One region of the Sphingobacterium sp. E70 genome, then DNA from elsewhere that is predicted to be linked to it. Evidence: riboswitches for the same ligand, from Rfam matches in the RefSeq annotation. Region 1 holds a riboswitch; each other region holds the start of a gene.
What was found. A riboswitch is a leader RNA that binds a small molecule or an ion and turns the genes downstream of it on or off. The one in region 1 is predicted to bind thiamine pyrophosphate.
Positions count from the first base shown of each region.

Region 1 (2,201 bases):
AAGCGTATCGTTCGATGCCAAACTATCCGTTCCGATAACTAAGGGTTGTCCAGCATTTATAAAATTATGAATCTTAGGTAAAGCACCCTCGATATATAAATTTGCTTTCGGACACAAACACCACACAACATCCCGATCCATACGCTCCACAAAATCCAAATCTTTTAATGAAGTATACGTATTATGAACTAACAACAACTTATTCGGATAAGGCAAATAAGGTAAATAAGACTGGATCGAATTCCGGGCCTGCGCTTTAATAGAATCTGCATTTTTCCCGATACTCTTATAGAAGTCCAGGAACTCACCTGTCTTGTATCTAAACAATTTATTCTCTTCATCACTCTCCTGATTATGAATACTAATGATGTTCGTCTCAGGGACAGCTTTTTTGAATTTTTGAAAAGAGCTTTTGAACAGGAATAAGGTGCATGTGGTGTAATCGACACATGGCCATTTCTGAATTCTTGCGTCAACGATTTTGCTTCTTTTAATTTAAAATCAGCTTCCTCAGGTTCAACACCAATGACTTCCACAAACGTATGATAAAGTATTTGCGATTCCTCTTTCAGTGTAGAAGAGTTATCTGTATTCGCATGATCGCCCACAGCTACAATACCATTTTCATACATCTCTTTATCCGCCTTTGCCATTGCATCATCCATTTTCTTCATTGAAGCACTACGTGAAGTCATCACCTGACTCAAGAAATTCGGCAGACCGGTACCTTTGGGTACTACACCTTTCATATGTGACAATTCAAGATGGCAATGGGCGTTGATAAAACCTGGAATAATAACGCCATCATACCTTTCGATCTTGACCTTATCATTCAAAGTAAACGATGCGGGTTCGTAAATACCCTGAATTACCCCTCTTCATCTACCGCTACAATACCATCTTTTATTGGCATCGAAGTGATCGGTAGAATATAATTTGCGCTTAAATATTTTAACATTTTATCTCCTCACTCTCAAATTAGTAATTAAAAATTTTTGACCGATATGAATACATACTAACAGTAGAAAACTCTATGCCAAGGTACCTAAAAAGAACAATAAATACCAAAAACAAGCCTAAACGTAAAACTTTAAACCATAAGGAAATTTTAACAAATTTTTAACTAGCTTGGCTTTTTGTCAAAAACACATCATGTTATACCATTCCGATTTTAATGTATATATTCGCACCATCGAATAGGGGTGCCTTGTTTTGTCAAAAACACAAATAAGGGCTGAGATTATACCCAACAGATTAAGTTCTGTGCACCTGATCCAGGTAATGCTGGCGGAGGGAGAGGTTAGTTAAATAGAACGATCATAGTGACCCCTTTCTATGATTTGTTTAACTTAAACAAAATACATCAACATGATCAAATTTTTGATTTGTAGCGCTTTAGCTACTGTTTCTATCCAAATTGCTGTTGCTCAGCACAATTTGACGATTAAGACCGTAGACAAGAACACACAAAGGCCGCTACAAAATGCATCAGTATCCCTGGATGGACAGGCTTCTTTTACAACCAAATCGGACAAAGATGGTCTGATCAAATTGTATAATATCCAGAAAGGGAAGCATTCCGTTCAAGTTTCTTTTATAGGATATCATACTTGGACCCAAAACCTGAACATTGAGCGCGACATGCAATTGACGGTCCAACTTGATCCGAAAACAATTCGTACAGAAGAAGTACTCGTTGTATCTACCAGAGCCAAAAAGAATGCCCCAACAACATTCAAGAATATCTCAAAAGAAGAGATTTCCAGAAACAATCTAGGGCAAGATATCCCTATCTATTGAATCAAACACCTTCTGTCCAGGTCAACTCCGATGCAGGGGCCGGCATAGGATATACAAACATGACCATTCGTGGATCTGACAACCAGCGCATCAACGTAACGCTTAATGGAATCCCACTAAATGATGCTGAAAGCATGGGCTCATTCTTTGTCAATCTTCCTGATTTCGCATCATCTACCGAAAGCATTCAAGTGCAACGAGGGATTGGAACCTCGACAAATGGTGCTGGTTCCTTCGGTGCTTCCTTAAATATTCAATCCAATACCTTAGCCGAAAAACCCTATGTTGAGCTCAATAATTCTTTCGGTTCTTATAATACCTGGAAAAATACCGTAAAGCTCGGAACCGGTTTGATCAACGACAAATTTGCTTTCAATGCGCGGTTATCTAGGATTAGCAGT
Region 1 covers NZ_CP079104.1:2,267,258-2,269,458, forward strand. Annotated here, with positions in the region: gene KUH03_RS16150 (amidohydrolase family protein) at 1-198, opposite strand, end outside; gene KUH03_RS16155 (amidohydrolase family protein) at 189-836, opposite strand; TPP riboswitch at 1,189-1,314, shown strand; gene KUH03_RS16160 (carboxypeptidase-like regulatory domain-containing protein) at 1,369-1,800, shown strand; gene KUH03_RS16165 (Plug domain-containing protein) at 1,734-2,201, shown strand, end outside.

Region 2 (2,201 bases), 1.7 Mb from region 1:
AGAGGAGCTAAAAGCGAAGTTTGTTTTTATCGGTGCTGGAGGTCACTCCTTGTTATTGCTGGAGAAATCTGGTATTCCAGAAGCAAAAGGTTACGGTGGATTCCCTGTAGGAGGACAATGGTTGAGATGCGTAAACGAAGAAATTATCAATACGCACCATGCTAAAGTCTATGGTAAAGCATCTGTTGGCGCGCCACCGATGTCTGTACCGCACTTAGATACCCGTTATATCGATGGAAAACAAGCCTTACTTTTCGGTCCGTATGCTGGTTTCTCAACCAAATTCTTGAAGCAAGGTTCTTATTTTGATTTGCCTGCATCGATCAAATTATCCAATATCCGTCCGATGTTATCGGCAGGACTTGACAATTTGCCGTTGACGAAGTATCTGATTACGGAAGTGATGAAATCTCCTAAAGATAAATTGGAATCGCTGAAACAATTTATGCCAACAGCTAAATTGGAAGATTGGGTTATTGAGAAAGCCGGTCAACGTGTTCAGGTGATTAAAAAGGATGAGAAGAAAGGTGGAATTTTGGAGTTTGGTACAGAAGTGGTTTCAAGTGCAGACGGTTCTATCGCCGCGCTATTGGGAGCTTCTCCAGGTGCATCAACTTCGGTGGCAATCATGATCAGTCTATTGAAGAAATGTTTCCCTGAGCGTGCTAAATCAGATGAATACCGCAAGAAACTACGCGAGATGATTCCTTCTCATGGCAAATCGTTAAATGATGATGCTGAGCTTTGTAGAGAGACGCGTATCCGTACGCATAAAGCGTTGAAATTGATTGATATAGATTAATTTCAATAAACAATATACTTATGGGGTGCTCGGAAATGACAATGTCATCTGGGCTGAGATTATACCCAATAAAAGCGATTGTACGACCTTGTGCAATCGCTTTTATATACCTGATCCGGATAATGCTGGCGTAGGGATTTTAATTTCAATAAAAACATCCGTTTTTTCCGCTCATAAGTTTATTATGTAATTACACGAACTAATAAACAATTGAATGACTTCTGATACAATTTTCGAGGCTTTTATTCAGCAAATGCAGCAAGCCACCATAGCTGAATGGCTGGGGTATGTTTTGGTATCTTGCAGGTTTGGTTTTCAAGGCAAAATAAATCGATCAATTACCTCTTTGGGATAATAGGCATTATCATATCCGTATATGTATTATTCCATGCAAAATTATATGCAGAAATCTTGTTGCATCTCTATTATTTGGTGATGAGCGTCTATGGTTGGATCTATTGGAAATATAGCAGTGATACGATCGTACCGATCAGCCGTAGTACAGCCCGAGATTGGCAGATTGTTGGTTTTATCTGTGTAGTCGGTTTCCTATTGTTCTATTTTGGTCTGGTGCATTTAACTGATTCGGATGTTCCGTTATGGGACTCTTTTGTTTCCTGTACAGCCTGGGCAGGGATGTGGCTGCTGGCAAAGCGTAAACTTGAAAATTGATTTTATTGAACATCAGTAACCTGATGGCAATTCCCTTGCTTATACACAAAGGTCTATTCCTTTATGCTGGTTTAACCTTATTTTTATTTGTGATGGCTTTTAGTGGCTATTTTAATTGGCGGAGAATATTAAGTGATGAAAAAAATATGCAACTGACTGATGCAGCTATTGCTGTTCTAAAAGATCAGCAACAGAAAGCAATTCAGCAAAAGAGTTTGTCTGATGAGCAGCTTGAACTGATATACCTGAACAAGTGGTTTAAAATCTGGGTACCAGAATCTCTGAATGGCTTGGGGCTGGATCTGGTTAGTGGGCTTTCCTGTTGAAGGAGCTAGCCTACTGGGATGGGGATTGGCGTGGACGGTAACTTTATGTGCGGGAGCGAATCTTTTGTTGGTTTTATTGACTCCGAAGTTGGGCAGGATATTTTCACTTCAAAACAGATATGTTTTGGAGGAAGTGGGCAGATTGCAGGCATCGCTGAACGTGAGGGCAAGTCTTATCGCTTGAAAGGGCTTTGGAAATATGCTACTGGAGCACCCCACCTGACACATTTTACCTTGAACGCCTATATTCAGGCGGATGGACAACAACTGTTGGATCAGGATGGAAATCCACTTGTAAAATCTTTCTTTGTCGCGCGTGAATTTGCATTGATTCATTACGATTGGGATACTTTCGGCCTTGAGGCGACAGCATCGCATTCTTTTTCACTAGACAATATATG
Region 2 covers NZ_CP079104.1:585,405-587,605, reverse strand. Annotated here, with positions in the region: partial or broken gene mqo (malate dehydrogenase (quinone)) at 1-802, shown strand, start outside; TPP riboswitch at 814-956, shown strand; gene pnuC (nicotinamide riboside transporter PnuC) at 1,079-1,474, shown strand; gene KUH03_RS45235 (nicotinamide mononucleotide transporter) at 1,471-1,800, shown strand; gene KUH03_RS04265 (hypothetical protein) at 1,819-2,201, shown strand, end outside.
Region 2: linked by a shared signal. The riboswitch ahead of pnuC (nicotinamide riboside transporter PnuC) and the one ahead of KUH03_RS16160 (carboxypeptidase-like regulatory domain-containing protein) in region 1 are both predicted to bind thiamine pyrophosphate.

Region 3 (2,201 bases), 2.6 Mb from region 1:
GGCAAGAAGGACACAAAGAAAAGCCATTTGGTTACTGGATAATAAAAAGTACACAAAAACCAAGTCTACAACAGCGCTGCAGTACCGCATCAAAAACACCAGTCTGTTTTATTAAAGAAGCTGGGAGAAAACAATATGCAGCTGCAGATCAATAAAGTGACCAATCTAAAGATTGCAGCAAAGCAGATCAATGGTGTACTGATCCAGCCCGGTGAAACCTTTTCATTCTGTAGACTGGTCGGCCAGCCCACACAGAAGAAAGGCTATCTTCCGGGGATGGAATTATCTTTTGGCGAAGCACGGGCAGGTATAGGCGGTGGAATCTGCCAGATTTCCAACCTGATCCATTGGCTTGTTATCCATAGCCCGCTGACAGTCACAGAGCGTTATCACCATTCTTTTGATCCGTTTCCCGATGATGGGCGTGTATTACCTTTCGGAAGTGGTGCAACGGTATTTTACAACTATCGTGACTATCAGTTTACCAACAATACCCCTATACGTTTCAGATTAATCTCTGGTTTACCGAAAAATGTCTTGAAGGTGAACTGAGGATCGATCAGGAGCTCGATTTTGCCTATCACGTCATTGAAAAGGAGCATCAATTCCTTAAAATAGGAGATCAATTCTATCGAAAAAATGAAATCTGGCGGGAAAAATTCCTAAAATTTCAGGGTGGAAAGGTTGTTGATACGGAACTCCTGACGAAAAATTTTGCCCGCGTCACTTATACCCCTCCTGACTACACGGAATTGCCAGCTGAAGACAATATAAATTCTTAACAAGCAGCTTAGCTGCACGAGATCATTTTGACATCATCCTCTACTCGTTGTCGGTTCAATCTATTTCCCATCTAATACTGAAAATGTCTGTCAAATCGCTCGCTGTCATTTTTACCATTCACGGACCGAATAAAACAGGGGTTATAAAAAGTCCTTTTTTTTGTCTAAATTTGATATGGCTTTGGGGTATTCTGTATAGAATTGAGATAGTCCCTTCGAACCTGATTCGGTTTATACCGGCGTAGGGAAAAGCAACCGCTTACGTATATTACAATATACCGGACAGCCCATCTGTCTCATTTCTTCCTGACAAAGCCACGTACAAACATAGCGAACAAAAAGGAATGGAAGATTTAATTATCGATCTGTTAGCACAGGTCAGACGACAAAAACCACTTGTACATAATATTACGAATTTGGTAGTGATGAATAGCACCGCCAATGCACTCCTTGCTCTTGGAGCTTCCCCAGTCATGGTTCACAGTCCATCCGAAGTACGCGAGGTTGTTGATCTTGCCCAGTCGTTGGTACTTAACATCGGCACATTGAGTGAACTTACTGCCGAGTCCATGCTTGTAGCAGCAGAACACGCCAATAACATTGGCCGCCCTTGGGTATTGGATCCTGTGGGTGCGGGAATATCCGCTTTTCGCAATGACTTATTGGCAAATCTCCTGGAATTAAAGCCCACTGTGATACGGGGAAATGCATCAGAGATCATGAGCCTTTACAATTTCAACCAGGTCAATACCAAAGGAGTAGACAGCACCGCAGACAGCAAAGCTGCTATCGGCTTTGGTAAAGCATTACAAGAACAATTGGGATCTATCATCTGCATCTCCGGAAAGGTAGACTATATCCTGTCCGAACAGCATACCGCAGAGGTACACAATGGGCACCCCTGATGCCCCAGGTTACCGGACTTGGCTGTAGCGCAACTGCACTCATCGGTGCATTTTTAGCAGTCACAGACCATCCTTTTGAAGCAGCGACCGCCGGTGTCTCCCTTTGAGCTTAGCAGGTGAACTGGCAACAACGCGATCCTCTGGTCCGGGTTCCTTACAGATGAACCTCTATGATGAGCTCTATCTGCTGAATGAAGAGCGTATCCGGATGCATCTCAACTTGAAGCATTATGGCAATTAATCCCCTATTTCCTTACCCCTTGTATCTGGTTATCTCCGAACAGGACTGCTACCCACAATCTTGGCTCCACGTTGCCGAAGAAGCCATAATCGGCGGTGTGGATATTATTCAGTTACGCGAAAAGAACGAAACGCCGACAGGGTTTCTGGAAAAAGCCAAGAAGCTAAAACAGCTTACCGATCGCTACGGAATCCCATTGGTCATCAATGATGCCGTGGATATTGCGATTGAAATCGAGGCCTGGGGGTGCATGTCGGACAAAATGATCGTCAA
Region 3 covers NZ_CP079104.1:4,860,857-4,863,057, reverse strand. Annotated here, with positions in the region: gene KUH03_RS34775 (hypothetical protein) at 1-42, shown strand, start outside; gene KUH03_RS34770 (VanW family protein) at 136-552, shown strand; TPP riboswitch at 956-1,047, shown strand; gene thiM (hydroxyethylthiazole kinase) at 1,127-1,687, shown strand; gene KUH03_RS34755 (hypothetical protein) at 1,791-1,928, shown strand; partial or broken gene thiE (thiamine phosphate synthase) at 1,918-2,201, shown strand, end outside.
Region 3: linked by a shared signal. The riboswitch ahead of thiM (hydroxyethylthiazole kinase) and the one ahead of KUH03_RS16160 (carboxypeptidase-like regulatory domain-containing protein) in region 1 are both predicted to bind thiamine pyrophosphate.

Region 4 (2,201 bases), 3.0 Mb from region 1:
TATAAAGGAAGTTTTCCTGATGATGGAAAAGACACCATTTAGCCATGATGGATCCACCTCTTGACACGATCCCTGTCACCCGCTGTGCTGTTAAATGGATATAACGCAATAGAACCCCAGCATGTATTGTGAAGTAGGATACACCCTGTTCGGCCTGCTCGATCAGGGTATCCCGAAAAATTTCCCAGGTGAGATCTTCGGCAACACCTTTGACCTTTTCCAGCGCTTGATAGATCGGGACAGTACCTATTGGAACAGGTGAATTGCGGATAATCCATTCGCGGGTTTCGTGGATATTTTTGCCTGTAGACAGGTCCATAATTGTGTCGGCACCCCAGCGGCAGGCCCAAACGGCCTTTTCAACCTCTTCTTCGATACTTGAACTCACTGCACTATTACCGATATTGGCATTGATCTTTACCAGAAAATTGCGACCGATAATCATCGGCTCACTTTCCGGATGATTGATATTATTAGGGATAATTGCCCTACCAGCGGCGATCTCCTCACGGACAAACTCTGGTGTAATATATTTTCCGACAGTTCGGGCACCGAAATTTTCGCCCGGATGCTGATGATCCATGCCCGGTGTACTATCAGCAAGTTGCTCTATCCGTTGGTTTTCACGAATGGCAACATACTCCATCTCTGGTGTAATGATCCCCTTTCTGGCATAATGTAATTGCGTCACATTTTTACCCGGTGCAGCAACTTTAGGTTTATGGCTGTAAGCAAACCGAAGTTCGTCCAATGTGGTATCTGCCAGACGTTTTTGACCATATTGCGAACTGATCCCTTCAAGCTGTATGACATCCTCGCGGTCCAGGATCCACTGATCACGAAGACGGGGAAGTCCTTTACGGATGTCAATCTCTTGTGTCCCATCTGTATAGGGACCAGAGGTGTCATAAATACTGATGGGCGGGTTGACCTCGATCTGTCCATTACTCAATTTGGTCGGACTCAATGAAATCTGACGCATGGCCACCTTGATAGGGAAGAGTGTACCAGGAACAAAGATTTTGGTTGAATTTGGAAAAGGGGTTTGTGTGATTTTTTCTGCTGTCATGTTAATGGGGAATTAGGTATATTGAATTGATTCTGCTCCATACGAGATTATCCGCCTTGTGTAGCGGTTATGAGTAGGATATGATCATTGGGTTGTAAAACTGTTGCGGTCCAGTTGTCTTTTGGAACAACGCAGTTGTTGAGGGCCACGGCAATACCTTGGGTTTTACCGGATAATTCCGTCTGTAAAAGTTCGGCCAAAGAGCCCGGTGCGGGGTCGAAAAATCGGATTTGATGATTGATTGTTAGTTCCATTCCTTTTATTTTTTTGGTAAAACTTTAGGAATGGCAACAACAAGATACAGTAATGTATCTGGAAGATAGCTTACTTTTCCCTACGCCAGTATGATCTGGATCAGGTTATAAGGGTAAAATCTCAGCCCGCATATGCAGACACCCTAAAGTCGGGACTAATATAGGATTATTTTGATGAATAATCCAAAACATTGCTATTAATTTTCATCGGCAGGATAACAGGACAGTACAGTTTAATTATCTTGATAATAATTGATATATTCGTTTTTGAATCAACTAAAACAATTTAACACTTTTTGTATTCCTGTTGAGTGTGTGCATTGTCACCCAGGAAAGAACCTAAATGCTATGCTAGGAAATACAGAAAGCTGAACGAAGTATAAACTAAACATGCGGAAAATTTTACTGATGACGATGCTGTGTGTAAGCTCGATACTGTATGCACAAAAACAAAAAGAATGTCTGCCAATTGAATTGAACTGTGAACATCTTGTGAATCCGCTGGGTGTGGATAAATCAAATCCCCGCTTAAGCTGGCGACTGACCGATAAGCGACAGGGAGCGAAGCAATCTGCTTATCAAATCTTGGTAAGCAGTGATTCACTTGCATTGGTAAAAAATAAAGCTAATAGCTGGAATAGCGGAAAGCGACTGAGTTCGGCGATGTTGATTCATTATGACGGTATTAGCTTGAAACGGCAGACAAAATACTATTGGAAAGTGCGTGTCTGGGACAAAAATGCGAGTGAAAGTACATCTTCCATCGCTTCATTTGAGACTGGTATGATGGGGATGGAGAACTGGAGGGGAAATGGATCAGTGATAATCAGGATATTCACGAGCAGGCGGCACCGTATTTCAGAAGAGCATTTAAAACG
Region 4 covers NZ_CP079104.1:5,299,462-5,301,662, forward strand. Annotated here, with positions in the region: gene thiC (phosphomethylpyrimidine synthase ThiC) at 1-1,069, opposite strand, end outside; gene thiS (sulfur carrier protein ThiS) at 1,117-1,323, opposite strand; TPP riboswitch at 1,384-1,478, opposite strand; gene KUH03_RS37960 (hypothetical protein) at 1,714-2,201, shown strand, end outside.
Region 4: linked by a shared signal. The riboswitch ahead of thiS (sulfur carrier protein ThiS) and the one ahead of KUH03_RS16160 (carboxypeptidase-like regulatory domain-containing protein) in region 1 are both predicted to bind thiamine pyrophosphate.